Regions from separate parts of the Microbacterium hanjuni genome, predicted to be linked through region 2. Evidence: predicted binding sites of a transcription regulator. Region 2 holds the regulator's gene; the other holds the start of a gene.

Region 1 (7,849 bases), 280 kb from region 2:
CTCTCCGATCTCGCCACGGTGTTCTCGCATCCACCCACCGAGCGCCCGTGCCTGCTCCTCCCCGGTGGGGGAGAGGGGCACATCGGCGTCGCGCAGGTCGAGGTCGATCGCTTCGGCGCCCGCTTCTTCGGCGCGCGTGGCGGCCACGTTGCCGAGGCTCTCGCCGTGTCGGATGAGCCAGAGTCGGGTCAGGGCCATGGCGCAAAGCTACGGATCCGACCGAGTTGACCCCCGGGCGTTGACAACGGCCACGGACGTTCGTACATCGCATCTGCACGGGGGTGTCAACCCGCGTGCGGGGCGCCCCGCTCGAGACGACCCTGACGTCATGACCACCGAGACCGAAGTGCCCACCCGGCTGAAGAAGGCCATCACCGGGCCGCTCCTGTTCGCCTTCATCCTGGGCGACGTCCTCGGAGCCGGCGTCTATGCGCTCATGGGGGTGCTCGCCGGTCGTGTCGGCGGGGTGCTGTGGGCGCCACTCCTCGCGGCGTTGCTCCTGGCTCTGCTCACCGCGGGCTCCTACGCCGAACTCGTCACGAAGTACCCGCGGGCGGGGGGCGCGGCGGTCTTCGCCGAGCGGGCATTCCGCAACCGGCTGGTGTCGTTCCTCGTCGGGTTCTGCATGCTCGCCGCCGGCGTGACGAGCGCGGCGGGGCTGTCGCTCGCCTTCGCCGGCGAATACCTGAGCACGTTCATCGATCTGCCCGTGGTGCCCGTCGCGATCGTGTTCCTCGCGCTCATCGCCGCCCTCAACGCGCGGGGGATCAGCGAGTCGATGCGCGCGAACTTCGCCATGACCGCCATCGAGGTGAGCGGGCTCGTGATCGTCGTGGTCGTCGTGGGGATGCTGCTCGCGGGCGGCGGCGGCGACGTCTCGCGGGTGACGGAGCTGCCCGAGGGGACGGGGGCGGCCAGCGCGATCTTGGCCGGCGCGATCATCGCCTACTACTCCTTCGTCGGATTCGAGACCTCGGCCAACATCATCGAGGAGGTGAAGGATCCGACGAAGAACTTCCCGCGGGCGTTGTTCGCCGCGCTCGCCACCGCGGGTGTCGTGTACGTGCTGGTCGGCCTCGCGAGCGCGATAGCCCTCCCCGCCGCGGAGCTCGAAGCATCCACGGGACCACTTCTGCAGGTGGTGGAAGCGAGCGGCGCGGGAATCCCCCCATGGCTGTTCAGTCTCATCGCGCTCATCGCCGTCGCCAACGGCGCATTGCTGACGATGATCATGGCCAGTCGCCTCACGTACGGCATGGCCGAGCAAGGACTGCTGCCCCGAGCCTTGTCGCGGGTGCTGACGAAGCGGCGCACGCCGTGGGTCGCGATCCTGGCGACCACCCTGGTGGCCATGTTGCTGACCCTGGTCGGCGACCTCGCCGTCCTGGCCGAGACCGTGGTGCTGCTGCTGCTTTTCGTCTTCCTCAGCGCGAACGTCTCGGTGCTGGTCCTGCGCCGGGACCGCGTCGATCATTCCCACTTCCGGGTCTGGACCTTCGTCCCGGTACTCGGGATCGGCTCGTGCGTCCTGCTGATGACTCAGCAGCGTCCCATCGTCTGGCTGTTCGGAGCCGCTCTCCTCGCGGTCGGCGCCGTGCTCTATCTGCTTGCGCGCTGGGGCCGGTCTCGCGAAAAGCCGTCGAGCTGAACGTAAGAGAGGGGTGCACCCCTGCGGGTGCACCCCTCTCTTGTTGGGAAGTGGGGACTCAGCTCGCCAGGGTGCGCTGAGCGCTCGCCGAGGCTGCGGCCTGCACCTCGATCTTGCGCGGCTTCGCCCGCTCGCTGAGGGGGATGACCACGCTGAGCACACCGTTGTCGTAGGTCGCCGAGATGCCGGCCGTGTCGACGCCCTCGCCGATGCTGAACTGCCTGAGGTAGCTGCCGCCCGGTCGTTCCTGCGCCAGCCACTTCACGCCGGGCGTCGAGCCCGCCGTGCGCTGTGCGCGGATGGTGAGCAGCTGACCGTCCACATCGATGTCGACCGAACCCGGGTCGATGCCCGGCAGGTCGGCGTTGAGGACGTACCGGTCGGCGTCACGGTACAGATCGACCGGCATCAGCTTCGGACCGGGCCGCGACTGCAGCAGGCCGGAGGCGAGTCGGTCGAGCTCGCTGAAAGGGTCAAAAGTCATTGCCATGAGAAGATCTCCTTCCATCCAGGTATTGAGCCCCCGTGGCTCAACTAAGGAAAGAATAGCAATCTGCTTTCGGGCCGTGCAACCCAGTGCAGGGGTGCGCGTCGATGGTTTTACTCCCTCTCGTGGACCGGGTCAACAAGCAGCGTCGGACAACGGGAAGCGGTAAGAAATTCGGCAGGATGCGGCGTCGCGTCCGGCGAGCAGAGAGGCCCCGCATGTCATCGTCCGCGGCTCAAGTGAAGAAAGTGAAGTCCCTGGTTCCTGCTCGCATGGACCGATTGCCGTGGGCGCGCTTCCACTGGCTCATCATCGTGGGGCTGGGGTTCTCGTGGGTGCTCGACGGCCTGGAGGTGCAGATCGTCGCGGCCAACGGCTACGCGCAGACGCTCGGCATGGGACCGGCAGAGGTCGGCCTCGCGGGCACCTTCTATCTCCTGGGGCAGGTCGCCGGAGCGCTCGTATTCGGCCGGCTCACCGACCGGCTCGGCAGGAAGAAGCTCTTCCTGGTCTCGCTCGTGGTGTACCTGGTCGGCAGCGCCGTAGCGGGCCTGTCCTTCGCGCCCTGGTTCTTCTACGTGTGGCGCTTCGTCGCGGGTGCCGGGATCGGCGGCGAGTACGCCGCGATCAACTCGGCGATCGACGAGATCATCCCCGCCAAATACCGTGGACGCGTCGACATCGCGATCAATGGCACGTACTGGGGAGGTGCCGCGCTCGGCGCGGTGGCGAGTGTGTTCTTCCTCGACACCGCGATCTTCCCGCAGGACATCGGGTGGCGGCTCAGCTTCTTCATCGGACCGATCCTGGGCCTCATGCTCATCTACCTCCGCCGGCACATTCCCGAGAGTCCGCGCTGGCAGATGACCCATGGCCGCGAAGACGAGGCCGAGGAGAACGTCAGTCAGATCGAGGAACGCATCCGCAAGGAAGGCAAGGAGATCCCCCCGGTCGACGAATCCAAGGCGATCACGGTCAAGGAGTACGGGCAGGTTCCGTTCCTCACGATCGCGAAGGTGCTCTTCCAGAAATATCCACGACGCACCCTCGTCGGCGTCACGATGATGGTCACGCAGTCGTTCCTCTACAACGCGATCTTCTTCACCTATGCGTTGGTGCTCGAGAACTTCTACGACACGCCGCCCCAGGCGGCATCCGCCTACCTCATCATCTTCGCGCTCGGCAATCTGATCGGTGCACTCACGCTCAGTCACTTCTTCGATACCTGGGGCCGTCGACGGATGCTGTTCCTCACCTACGTCGCGGCGGGCCTCATCCTGCTGGTCAGCGCATTCCTCTTCAACGCCGGCGTCCTGAACGCCGCCACGCACACGGCGTTCTGGTGCGGGTCATTCTTCTTCGCCTCGGCGGGTGCGTCCGCGGCGTACCTGACGGTCAGCGAGATCTTCCCGCTCGAACTGCGCAGCCAGGTCATCTCGTACGTCTTCTCGATCGGGCAACTGGTCGGCGCGATCGCGCCCGCCCTCTACGGCGCGCTGATCGGAGACGGCACCGACCGCGAGCCGCTCTTCTGGGGGTATGTGCTCGGGTCGGTCATCATGATCTTCGGAGGTGTCATCGCCGGAGTCTTCGGCGTGAGCGCTGCCGGGAAGTCGCTCGAGGACATCGCCGATCCCCTGTCGCTCGTCGAGGGGGCGCAGAAGGGAGTGACCCCCGGCGCCGACACGCCGCGAACCTGACGGGAGCGTGCGCCCTGCGTAGCCGGTCGCGGGCGCCGGGTCAATGCGCACGCGGGTAACGAGCTCGTGCGCACACGATGACCCGGGAGGACGCAGCATGGCGCAGGCGAATCGGTTGGCAGGTGTCGCCGGACGCGCGCTGCGCGCGCTCTTCGCCGCGCTCCTTCTGGTGCGGCGACCCCGTCCGATCCATGCGCGGGGGCGGATGCTGCGGGGCGAGCTCGTGTGGCTCGGCACCCCGGTGCGCTCGGGCATCCAATGGATCGACGAGCCCGCCCCCGGGCCCGTTGAGCTCACCGCTCGGCTGTCGAGATCGATCGGGCTGCCCGCCCCGCTGCCGGATGTCATCGGGCTCGCTTTGCGCCTGGAGGCCGACGGCCGCCCCGCCGATATCGAACTCGCCTCGACGGGTTTCGGCCCCGCGACGCGGTTCGCATTGCTCGCCCATCGTTCGCCCTCGAGCGCTCGCCTGGGCACGTTGCTCCCCTATCGCTCCGATCTCGGTCCGCTGCTGCTGTGCGCGCGAACCGTGTCCGAGCCGCTGCCCTCGGGAGGGAGCGCGCTCGACGAAGCGCTCCGCAGGGCGCCGTGGCGCCTCCGCCTCTCCTTCGCGCACGGGAGAGGGCTGTGGCATCCGTTCGCCGACCTGTCCCTCGCGCTCGTCGACCCGCAACCGATCGACGATCTGCGCTTCGACGCGGTGCGACGCGCGCTGCCCGGGGCGGGCACGTACGCGTGGGTGCGGGCACTGCGTCAACCCTCCTACCACCTGGCGCAGGACTGACGGTGCGCCGATATCGCGCGGGTACGGTGGCCTGATGGCCCGCCGCGAGAAGTACGAGAACGTCGTCGAACACCGCATCGACCTCGATGACCGCGTGTTCCGCGTCCTGTCGACCGACACGGCCGGCGCCGCCGCCGGCTCGCCCTACGTGCTGATCCACGGCATCGGCATGTCCCACCGCTACTTCACGCGCCTGCACGACGAGCTCGCCGCCGACGCCCCCGTGCACTCCATCGACCTCCCGGGGTTCGGGGGCCTGCCGAAGCCCGGTCGAGACCTCGACGTCACCGAGATGGCGACGGCCCTCGCGGAGGTCATCGACCGCGTCATCGGCGAGCCCGTCGTGCTCGTCGGGCACTCGATGGGTGCGCAATGGGTGGTCGAGCTCGCCGTCCTCCGCCCCGACCTCGTGCTCGGTGTCGTCGCGATGGGTCCGGTCTCGGACGATCGTCACCGCACGGTGATGGCGCAGGCGCGCGCTCTCGCGATCGATTCGCTCGGCGAGCCGCCGCGCGCGAACGCGATCGTGTTCGGCGACTATCTGCGCTGCGGGGTGCGTTGGTACCTCACGCAGGTGCGCCACATGGTCTCCTACCCCATCGAGGATCGCGTCGCGCAGTTGCGCGCGCCGCTGCTCGTCCTGCGCGGCGGCAGCGACCCGATCGCCGGGGTCGAATGGTGCCGGCGCCTGCGTGACCGGGCGCTCGACGCTGCCTTCGTCACCGCCCCCCGGGGGTTCCACGTCGTGCAGTGGTCGGCCCCGCGGGCAGTGGCCTCCGCGATCGCGGCCTTCGTCTCGGGCCGGGTCGAGGCGCCGACGCCGTGAATCCGCTGCAGGTGCCGGTGTGGTGGGCGCGCGACTACCTCTATGCCGCGACATGGCAGGTGCGCGCGTTCTTCAACCGCACCGATCCCGCCGTCTTCCTCACCGGTGACCGCGCCGCGATCGTGGTGCTGCCCGGGGTGTACGAGACGTGGAAGTTCCTCCAACCCGCGATCGAGGCGATGCACGAGCGTGGCCATCCCGTGCACGTCATCGACCTGCTGCACCGCAACGACCGCCCGGTCGTCGAGATGGCCGCCCGGGTGTCGGAGTATCTCGACAAGCACGACCTCTCGGACGTGGTGCTCTTCGCCCACAGCAAGGGCGGCCTCGTCGGCAAGCAGGTGATGGCGTTCGGCGAGGCAGGGCGCCGGGTGCGCGGGATGCTGGCGGTCGCGACTCCGTTCGGCGGTTCGGTCTACGCCCGCCTCATGCTCCTCGCCCCGACCCTGCGCAGCTTCTCGCCGCGCGATGCCACCATCGTCGCCCTCGGGCGGGAGACCGCGGTCAACGCGCGCATCGTTTCCATCTACGGCCGCTTCGATCCGCACATCCCCGAGGGGAGCGAGCTGGCCGGAGCGAAGAACGTGCGCCTCGAGACGGGCGGGCACTTCCGCATCCTCTCCCACCCGCGGGTGATGGCCGAACTCGCCGTGCTCGCCGCCGACGAGCCCACGTAACGTCGGCTCATGGCGACCCGGCTGCTCCTCATCTCCGACACGCACATCCCCGGTCGTGCGCGCGTGATCCCCACCCCGGTGCTCCGCGCCGCCGACCACGCCGACCTCATCGTGCACGCGGGCGACTGGGTCACAGCATCCGTCCTCGAGCACCTCTCCCAGCACGGCGAGGTGCTCGGGGTGTGGGGCAACAACGACGGCGCGGACCTGCGTGACCGCCTGCCCGAGATCGCCCGCCGCGAGATCGACGGCGTGCGCGTCGCCGTCATCCACGAGACGGGGCAGGCCCCCACGCGCGACCGGCGGATGGCGGCGGCCTTCCCCGACACCGACCTGCTCGTGTTCGGGCACAGTCATATCCCGTGGGATTCCGTGGCTCCCGGCGGCCTGCGGCTGCTGAACCCCGGCTCGCCCACCGACCGTCGACGCCAGCCCGACCACACCTACCTCACCCTCACGCTCGACGCCGGCACGGTGCGCGACGTGACGCTCCTCACGCTCTAGCCTGCGGCGGCCTCCCGCGCAAGGCGGGGCGATTCTCCCATCCGGCCTGCATAGCCTCCCTGCATGAGCGAAGCACGAGGAACGGCCGTCATCACGGGTGGAACAGCAGGACTCGGGCGGGCGACCGCGCGGGAGTTCGCCGATCGGGGCTGGGATGTCGTCGTGCTCGCCCGCGGTGAGGACGGGCTCGCAGCGACGGTGGCCGAGATCGAGGCGGCCGGCCGGCGCGGACTCGGCATCTCCGTCGACGTCGCCGACGCGGCGGCGGTGGATGCTGCCGCCGACCGCATCGAAGCGGAGTTCGGCGAGATCGACCTCTGGGTCAACAACGCGATGACCGGCACGATCTCGCAGTTCCTCGACACCTCGGCGGCCGACTTCGACCGCGCGACCGCCGTCACCTACTTCGGGGCGGTCAACGGCACCCGCTCGGCGCTGCGCCGCATGGTGCCCCGCGACCGCGGCCATGTCATTCAGATCGGGTCCGCCCTCGCCCACCGCGGCATCCCGCTGCAGGCGGCGTACTGCGGGGCGAAGCACGCGATCCACGGCTTCACGGATTCGATCGTGGGCGAGCTGACGCACAACGGCAGCGCGGTCGCGGTCTCGATCGTCGACATGCCCGCGCTGAACACCGTGCAGTTCAACTGGGTGAAGTCGGAGTTCGACGAGCACCCGCAGCCCGTTCCCCCGATCTATCAGCCCGAGGTCGGCGCCCGTGCGATCGCGGACGTGGCCGACCGGCCCCGCCGTCGCACCTGGGTGGGCGAGTCGACCGTCGGTCTCGTGCTCGGCACGCGTTTCGCGGGCCGGTTCATGGACTGGTACCTCGCCAAGAACGCCTGGGACGGGCAGTTGTCGAAGGATCACGATCAGCCGCAGCTGAAGCCGAACCTCTACGAGCCGGTGCCCGGCGATCACGGGGCCCACGGCATCTTCGACGACGTCGCCCGCGACGGCAGTGTGCAGACGTGGGCCATCCGCCACCGCCGCTCGCTGTCGGCGGCCGGTATCGTCGGGTCCGCAGCGGCAGCCATCGGCGGCCTGGTCGCGCTTCGCCGTCGCTGAGAACCCACGGGAAGGGAGAAGCGGATGTCTCGCAACGTTCGTGTTCTGAAGTGCTCACCCGACGACGTGTTCGCCGTGATCGCGGACGGTTGGCTGTTCCCCTCATGGGTGGTGGGCGCGTCCCGCATGCGTGAGGTCGACGAAGGATGGCCGAC
Region 2 (7,849 bases):
GGGCGCGTCTGCTCGTTGCGGTACAACCCGACGATGTCCTTGATGAGCAGTCGATAGCTCGCGAAGAAGCTCACCTTCGCCGCCGTGCGGCCCGCACTCGGTTCGGGCACGGCGAAGAAGAGCGGCACCGAGAAGACGATCGCCCAGACGGCGCAACCGACGGCGATGAGGCGGAAGGGCAGCCCGTCTTCGGTGGGGAGGCCGAACCAGTCGGCGGCGAAGAACACGATGACCAGCGCGAGGGCGACGACCCCGCCGATGTAGCCGAAGCCCCAGCCGAGCCCCGAGATGCGCCCGATGTTCTTGCGGTTGGCGATGCCGATGAGCAGCGCGTTGTAGTTCACGCCGGCGATCTCGCTGAGCACGCTGCCGGTGGCGATCAGCGCGACGCCCCAGACGAACAGCTCGGGCTCGGGGCGGATGAAGTACAGCGCGAACATGCAGGCCACGAGCAGCCCCGTCGCCCCGGCGAGCCACCGCTTCTGGTGGCCCGAAGCATCGGCCCGCTGACCGAGCACGGGCGCGAGGGCGAGGATGAGCAGGCCCGCCGCCGTGCCGCCCCACCCGAAGCCCGCCGCGAGGTTCGCGAGGCCGGCTTCGCGCACCGCGTCGCCTTCGGGAAGCGCCGCGACATCGGCTGGGAGGAACGCCTCACCGGTGAGGTACAGCGTCGAGGCGAAGATGAAAGTCAGCAGCACCGAGTTGAACGGCTGCGTCGCCCAGTCCCAGAACGCCCACGCGAGAACCGTGCGCCCCGGGACCTTCTCGTCGGCCCGGAGGTCGAGACCCATCGCCGCAACGGCGCCGGTGTTCGCGGCGGCCGGCGGCGCGGAGGGAACGGAGCTGTCGCGATCGGGTGCGCTCATGCCGGTCACGCTAGGCCGTCGCGGTGAACAGTCGGTGGCGCCCCGCCGGTGGCGTGCGCGGAGGAGAGGCTGAGCGGGTGCGCGCCGCTAGGCTCGCGGAAACGAGAGGGGCGCCATGGCGGATGACCGGCTGACCGCGCGTGGGCACGGGCATCGGGGCGCTCGCTCCGGTCGCCCTCGCGACGACGCGTCGGGGGCGGATGCTGTCACCGTCGCTTCCGCACTGAAAGAGCGGGTGTACGCCGCCTTCACCGGCCTCGCCATCGTGCTGGTGACAGCGACGAGCGAGCACCCCGAACCGGATCACGCGTTCCTCGGCCTCGTGCTGGGCGTGCTCGGCATCTCGATCGCCGGTTTCGCGGCAGACGTGATCTCCCACCTCGCCGTGCACCGCTCCTTCCCGAACCGCACGGAGTTCGGTGTGATGATCGCGATCGCGGGCAGCGCCGTGAGCACGGTCTTCGTTCCGGGGATCATCCTCGCCCTCGCCTGGGCGGGTGTCTTCGACCTCGGCGGGGCGTTGCGCGCCACCATGACCGTGTACATCGTCACGCTCGCGGTCATCGGCTGGCTGGCCGTGCGCCGGTCGAAGTTGGCGTGGTGGGTGCAGCTTATCGCGTTGGCCATGCTGCTGGGGCTCGGGCTGCTGGTCATCCTGCTGCAGACGTTGGCGCACTCGATCTGAGCGGGCCCAACGAGCCGAACGCACCGCGAGGCTGAGGGTTGAGCCTGTTCATGGCAAGTTCGCTTGACGCGCGGGAAGCGTCTCGATAGCGTTGAGTCATCACGGCTCAACCTCGCCGATCGTGCGAGGACGAGCCCCCGAAGAACTTTGTACAACCTCGGGTCGCAGCATCCACTGGACCCGACAAGAAGGAGATGAACATGCCTCGTGCAGTTGGAATCGACCTCGGTACCACCAACTCCGTCGTTTCGGTCCTGGAGGGCGGCGAGCCCAAGGTGATCGCGAACGCCGAAGGCTTCCGCACCACCCCGTCGGTCGTCGCGTTCACGAAGGACGGCGAGGTGCTGGTCGGTGAGACCGCCAAGCGCCAGGCCGTGACCAACGTCGACCGCACCGTCTCGAGCGTGAAGCGTCACATGGGCACCACCTGGACCTTCGACGTCGACGGCAAGAAGTGGACGCCGCAGGAGATTTCGGCCCGCATCCTGCAGAAGCTGAAGCGTGACGCCGAGGAGTACCTGGGCGACACCGTCACCGACGCGGTCATCACGGTTCCCGCTTACTTCAACGACGCCGAGCGTCAGGCCACGAAGGAGGCCGGCGAGATCGCGGGCCTCAACGTCCTGCGCATCATCAACGAGCCGACCGCTGCCGCCCTCGCGTACGGCCTCGACCGGGGCAAGGAGGACGAGCTCATCCTCGTCTTCGACCTCGGTGGTGGAACCTTCGACGTCTCGCTGCTCGAGGTGGGCAAGGACGACGACTTCTCGACCATCCAGGTGCGCTCGACCGCCGGTGACAACCGCCTCGGTGGCGACGACTGGGACCAGCGTCTCGTCGACTACTTCATCAAGCAGTTCAAGGACACCACCGGTGTCGACGTCTCGGGCGACAAGATCGCACTCCAGCGCCTCAAGGAGGCTGCCGAGCAGGCGAAGAAGGAGCTGTCGAGCTCCACGTCGACCAGCGTGAACCTGCCCTACCTTTCCCTCACCGACTCCGGCCCCGTGTCGCTGTCCGAGACGATCACCCGCGCGAAGTTCGAGGACCTCACCAAGGACCTCCTCGACCGCACGAAGAAGCCCTTCGCGGATGTCATCCGCGAGGCCGGCATCAAGGTCGGCGACATCGACCACATCGTGCTCGTCGGTGGCTCGACCCGTATGCCCGCCGTTGCCGAACTCGTCAAGCGCGAGACCGGCAAGGACGCGAACAAGGGCGTCAACCCCGATGAGGTCGTCGCCGTCGGCGCCGCTCTGCAGGCCGGTGTGCTGAAGGGCGAGCGCAAGGACGTCCTGCTCATCGACGTCACCCCCCTGAGCCTCGGTATCGAGACCAAGGGCGGCATCATGACCAAGCTCATCGAGCGCAACACGGCCATCCCGACCAAGCGCAGCGAGACCTTCACGACCGCGGACGACAACCAGCCGTCCGTCGCGATCCAGGTCTTCCAGGGCGAGCGTGAGTTCACCCGCGACAACAAGCCGCTCGGCACCTTCGAGCTCACCGGCATCGCCCCGGCCCCCCGTGGCATCCCGCAGGTCGAGGTCACCTTCGACATCGACGCGAACGGCATCGTGCACGTCTCGGCGAAGGACAAGGGCACCGGCAAGGAGCAGTCGATGACGATCACCGGCGGCTCGTCGCTGCCGAAGGAAGACGTCGAGCGCATGGTGCGCGAGGCCGAGGAGCACGCGGCCGAGGACAAGAAGCGTCGCGAGTCGGCCGAGGTGCGCAACCAGGCCGAGACGCTCTCGTACTCGATCGAGAAGCTGCTCACCGACAACGCCGACAAGCTGCCCGACGACGTCAAGACCGAGGTCCAGGGCGATGTCGACGCGCTCAAGACCGCTCTCGCGGGCGAGGACGACGATGCGGTGAAGACCGCGTTCGACAAGCTGAACGCCAGCCAGGGCAAGATCGGCGAGGCCATCTACAGCGCCGGTCAGGCCGAGCAGGCTCCGGATGCCGGCACCGAGGCGCCTTCGGAGAACGCTGCACCCTCGTCTGACGAGGATGTCGTGGACGCCGAGGTCGTGGACGACGAGGACGAGAAGAAATAATCATGGCGAACAAGGACGACGAACAGCCCCAGGGTTCGGGCGCCGGTCCTGACGCGCCGACGGGGTCGGAGGAGCAGTCCTCCGGCCCCGCGCCGCAGGAGCCGGAACTCACCGTGGACGACATCCTCGGAGCGCCCCAGTCCGCCGACGCTCACGCCGGTGACGCCGCGGGTGCTGGTCAGAACGTGGACGACTCCCAGCTGCTGGGTGACCTCAAGCGACTGCAGGCCGAGTACGCCAACTACCGTCGGCGTACCGAGGAGCAGCGCGAGCGCGAGATCGAACGCGCCAAGGGCGAGGCCGTGAAGGGTCTCATCCCCGTGCTCGACGACCTCGACCGCGCCATCAAGCACGGCGATCTCGTCGCGGGCACGCCCTTCGCCGCGATCTCCGACAAGCTGCGCACCGTCGCGGAACGTCTCGGTGTGGTGTCGTACGGCACCGCGGGCGAGGCCTTCGACCCGCAGCAGCACGAGGCGATCTTCCAGGCGCCGACCCCCGGTGTCACGACGCCGACCGTGCTCGAGGTCGTCGAGGTGGGTTACCGCCTGGGTTCGGTCGAGCTGCGACCCGCGAAGGTCGTCGTCGCCGTACCGGTCGAGTAGGAGAGCCATGGCGAGTCAGGACTGGTTCGACAAAGACTTCTACAAGGTGCTCGGCGTCGATAAAGACGTCCCCGCGGCCGACCTGAAGAAGGTCTACCGCAAGCTGGCGCGCAAGTATCACCCGGATTCCAACCCGGGTGATGCGAAGGCGGAGGCCACCTTCAAGGAGATCAGCGAGGCGTATGCCGTGCTGAGCGACGCCGATCAGCGCGCGGAGTACGACCAGATCCGCGCGATGGGCTCGGGCGCCCGCTTCAGCGCCGGCGCGCCCGCCGGCGGCCAGGGCAGCGCCGGGTTCGAAGACGTGTTCAGCATGTTCGGACAGGGTCGCGGAGGCCCGCGCACACAGAGCGCGGGCAACTTCGACGACTTCTTCGCCAACTTCGAACCCTCCGGCTTCGGCTCCGGACGTTTCGGGCAGACGAGCGGGGGCTACCGCGGATTCGGCGGCCCGCAGCGCGGCTCCGACGTCACGGCGCGCACGACGATCGACTTCCTCACCGCCACGAAGGGCGAGACCATCTCGCTCGCGGGCGAGGATGGCAAGCCGTTCAAGGTGAGGATCCCCGCCGGTGTCTCCGACGGGCAGAAGATCCGGTTGCGCGGTCGAGGGAGTCCCTCTCCCGACGGCGGCGAACCCGGCGACATCGTGGTGCAGGTGGCCGTGCGGCCGCATCCGGTGTTCGTCCGCGACGGACTCAACCTTCGCGTGACGGTGCCGGTCACCTTCACCGAGGCGGCCCTCGGTGCGACCATCGAAGTGCCGACCTTGGGTGGTGACCCGGTCAAGCTGCGGGTCGCGCCCGGCACCCCCTCCGGACGCGTGCTGCGGGTCAAGGGCCGCGGCGTCGCAACCACCAAGGGCACCGGCGACCTCCTCGCGGAGGTGCAGGTGGCGGTGCCGTCGCATCTGGACGAAGCGGCGCGCGAAGCACTCGAGAAGTACCAGCAGGTCGAACCGAAGGAGAACCCCCGCGGTGACCTGATGGCGAAGGCCCGCGGCTAGCAGAGCGCACGACAACGGCAGGACTGTCGCACGAAGACGGAGGTGATCACGTGGCAGAGAAGGAACTCGACGAGGACGCACCGATCTTCGCGATCGCCATGGCCGCCGAACTGGCGAACATGCACCCCCAGACGCTGCGTCAATACGACCGGCTCGGCCTCGTCGTGCCCGCCCGCACCCAGGGCGGGTCGCGGCGATACTCCACCCGTCACGTCGAGCAGCTGCGGGAGGTGTCGCGCCTCTCGGGCGAAGGCATGAGCCTGCCCGCGATCGCGCGCCTCGTCGCGCTCGAGGAGCACGTGCACGCCCTCACCCGTCGGGTCACCGACCTGGAACGCCAGCTGACCGCCGAGCGCCAGACCCGCCCCGGCGCCCGGGTGTTCGCCGCCGGCGCGACCGGCGCTGTGATCACGCTGCGCCACGGCGCCCGCGTCCGCCGCGCGACGGACGTCGTGTTGTGGCGCGCCGAGCGCTCGCACGGCCAGGACGACGCCGAGCAGTGAGCGACGCCGACCGCGGAGACGTGGTGGTGCTCGGAAGCGCCAACATGGACCTCGTGGTGCGGCAACCACGTCGGGCTGAACCGGGCGAGACGATCTTCGGCACCGCCTTCACGACCGGCGCCGGCGGTAAAGGCCTGAACCAGGCCGTGGCCGCGGCGCGGGCAGGCGCGCGGGTCGTCTTCCTCGGAGCCGTCGGGGCGGATGCTTTCGGCGAACGCCTGCGGCAACGACTCGTCGCGGACGGGGTCGAGGTGTCGGGGTTGCGGGTCTCGACCGAGGCCACCGGCATCGCGCAGATCACGGTCACCGACGACGGCGAGAACACGATCGTGGTCGTGCCCGGCGCCAACGACGACGTGGAGTTCTCGCCCGACGATCAAGCCGCGGTGGCGGCAGCATCCCACCTCGTCGTTCAGGGGGAACGTCCGATCCCCCTGCTCGCGACCGCGATGCGCCATGCCCGCGAGGCGGGAGTGACGACGGTGCTGACCCCGGCGCCCGCGAGCCGCGACCTCGAGGCGCTGCTCGACCTCACCGACGTGCTGGTGCCCAACGAGAACGAAGCGCTCGAGCTCAGTGGCAGCCCCGACGCGGCCGAGGCGGCGGCCCGACTCAGTCGCCGTGCGGGCACCGTCATCGTGACGCGCGGTGCGCACGGCGCGCTCGTGGCGCGCGACGGCGCCGTCGTCTTCACCCTTGCCGCACCGGTGGTGACTCCGGTCGACACCACGGCCGCCGGCGACACCTTCGTCGGCGTACTCGTCGCCTGGCTCGCGGACGGCGCGTCGCTTGAGGACGCCCTCTCCGCTGCCGCCGCGGCCGCGGCGATCACCGTCACCCGAGCGGGGGCGGCGGAATCGATGCCCCACCGCGACGAGATCGATCGCGCGCTGAGCGCCCCGACCTCGCCGTCATAGAGTGCTCCCATGTCGAGCGAGCCGTCCCTGAGCGCCGCCGCATCGCGGACCGCTCGCCGAGAGCAGGGCGAGACGGCGGCCATGAAGCGGTGGGAGAAGGCCGGCTACTGGCCGCTGATCTTCGCCGCCCTGGCCTTCTTCTTCGCGATCACCTTCCAGGTGGTCGGCAATCTGACAGAGCCGTGGTCGAGTCTGACGTGGATCGTGGTCGCCGTCACCTGGCTGATCTTCCTCATCGACTACGTCGCGCGCCTGATCATGAGCCACCCGCGGGGCACGTGGTTCCGCCGCCATCTCTTCGACGCCGCCGTCGTGGTCGTCCCCACCCTGCAGGCCGTGCGCCTGCTGCGGGTCGTCACGCGGTTGGTGTCGCGGCGGGGGTCGGCGGGCGACTCGCTGCGCGCGAGCCTGCTGGTCTACGGCTTCGGCTCGGCGCTGCTGCTGATCTGGCAGGCGTCGCTCGCAGTGCTGAGTTTCGAGCGGAACGCCCCCGGGGCGAACATCACGACGTTCGAAGACACGGTGTGGTGGGCGTTCTGCACCGTCAGCACCGTCGGCTACGGCGACTTCTATCCCGTCACGACCGGCGGACGCACGGTGGCGATCTTCCTGATGATGGGAGGCGTCATCCTCGTCGGCCTCATCGTCGCGTCGTTCTCCTCGTGGGTCGCCGAGCGCGTCACGCGGGGCCACGAGGAGAAGCGCCCCGCGACCCGCGGCGACGTGATGGCGGTCATGCACGAGGTGCAGAAGAACGAGATGCCGCCGGCCCCCGCACCCGGAGGGCCCGGGACGCCCTGAGCGTCAGCCCGGTGAGATCCGCAGCACGGTCGGCGACTCCCCGAGGGGGAGATCATCGACCACGCGCAGGGTGCGGGCGATCTCGTCGACCGCCGGCAGGACGGTCGCGACGCGCGCACGGTCGCCGCACACCGCGGTGAGCGTGACCAGGTGCGAACCGGTGTCCCAGGTGTACGTCGCGAACGGGGGAGTGCGGGGATCGGGCGGCAGGTCGATCACCAGTTTCTCGCCGACACCCAGGTGGGGGTTCGAGAACGCCTCGGTGTCGTCATACTCCATCGGCATCGCGGCTCGCGCGGCGCGCAGCTGCGGGGTCGCCTCCTGCACCTGCGCCATCGCGACCAGCAGCTCTGGGTCGGATTTCCAGACCCAGACGAGCACCCGGCCCGCAGCGCGCCGCATC

The links. The regulator HspR, encoded in region 2, represses chaperone genes until heat shock. The targets are predictions, from matches to a motif close to AAGTTGAGTCNNNNNGACTCAACTT.
Region 1: ACFXP5_RS11985 (Hsp20/alpha crystallin family protein) is a predicted target of HspR. The motif match lies at 2,161-2,185, and genes of this name have one in related genera.

The regions. Positions count from the first base shown of each region.
Region 1 is NZ_JBIGIK010000002.1:883,272-891,120, forward strand. It holds gene ACFXP5_RS11975 (histidine phosphatase family protein) at 1-198, opposite strand, end outside; gene ACFXP5_RS11980 (APC family permease) at 329-1,648, shown strand; gene ACFXP5_RS11985 (Hsp20/alpha crystallin family protein) at 1,707-2,138, opposite strand; gene ACFXP5_RS11990 (MFS transporter) at 2,408-3,835, shown strand; gene ACFXP5_RS11995 (hypothetical protein) at 3,933-4,619, shown strand; gene ACFXP5_RS12000 (alpha/beta fold hydrolase) at 4,654-5,445, shown strand; gene ACFXP5_RS12005 (esterase/lipase family protein) at 5,442-6,122, shown strand; gene ACFXP5_RS12010 (metallophosphoesterase family protein) at 6,132-6,626, shown strand; gene ACFXP5_RS12015 (SDR family oxidoreductase) at 6,690-7,694, shown strand; gene ACFXP5_RS12020 (SRPBCC family protein) at 7,719-7,849, shown strand, end outside.
Region 2 is NZ_JBIGIK010000002.1:605,815-613,663, forward strand. It holds gene ACFXP5_RS10670 (MFS transporter) at 1-866, opposite strand, end outside; gene ACFXP5_RS10675 (hypothetical protein) at 982-1,551, shown strand; gene dnaK (molecular chaperone DnaK) at 1,752-3,614, shown strand; gene ACFXP5_RS10685 (nucleotide exchange factor GrpE) at 3,617-4,219, shown strand; gene ACFXP5_RS10690 (DnaJ C-terminal domain-containing protein) at 4,227-5,225, shown strand; gene ACFXP5_RS10695 (heat shock protein transcriptional repressor HspR) at 5,276-5,728, shown strand; gene ACFXP5_RS10700 (ribokinase) at 5,725-6,645, shown strand; gene ACFXP5_RS10705 (potassium channel family protein) at 6,655-7,446, shown strand; gene ACFXP5_RS10710 (hypothetical protein) at 7,450-7,849, opposite strand, start outside.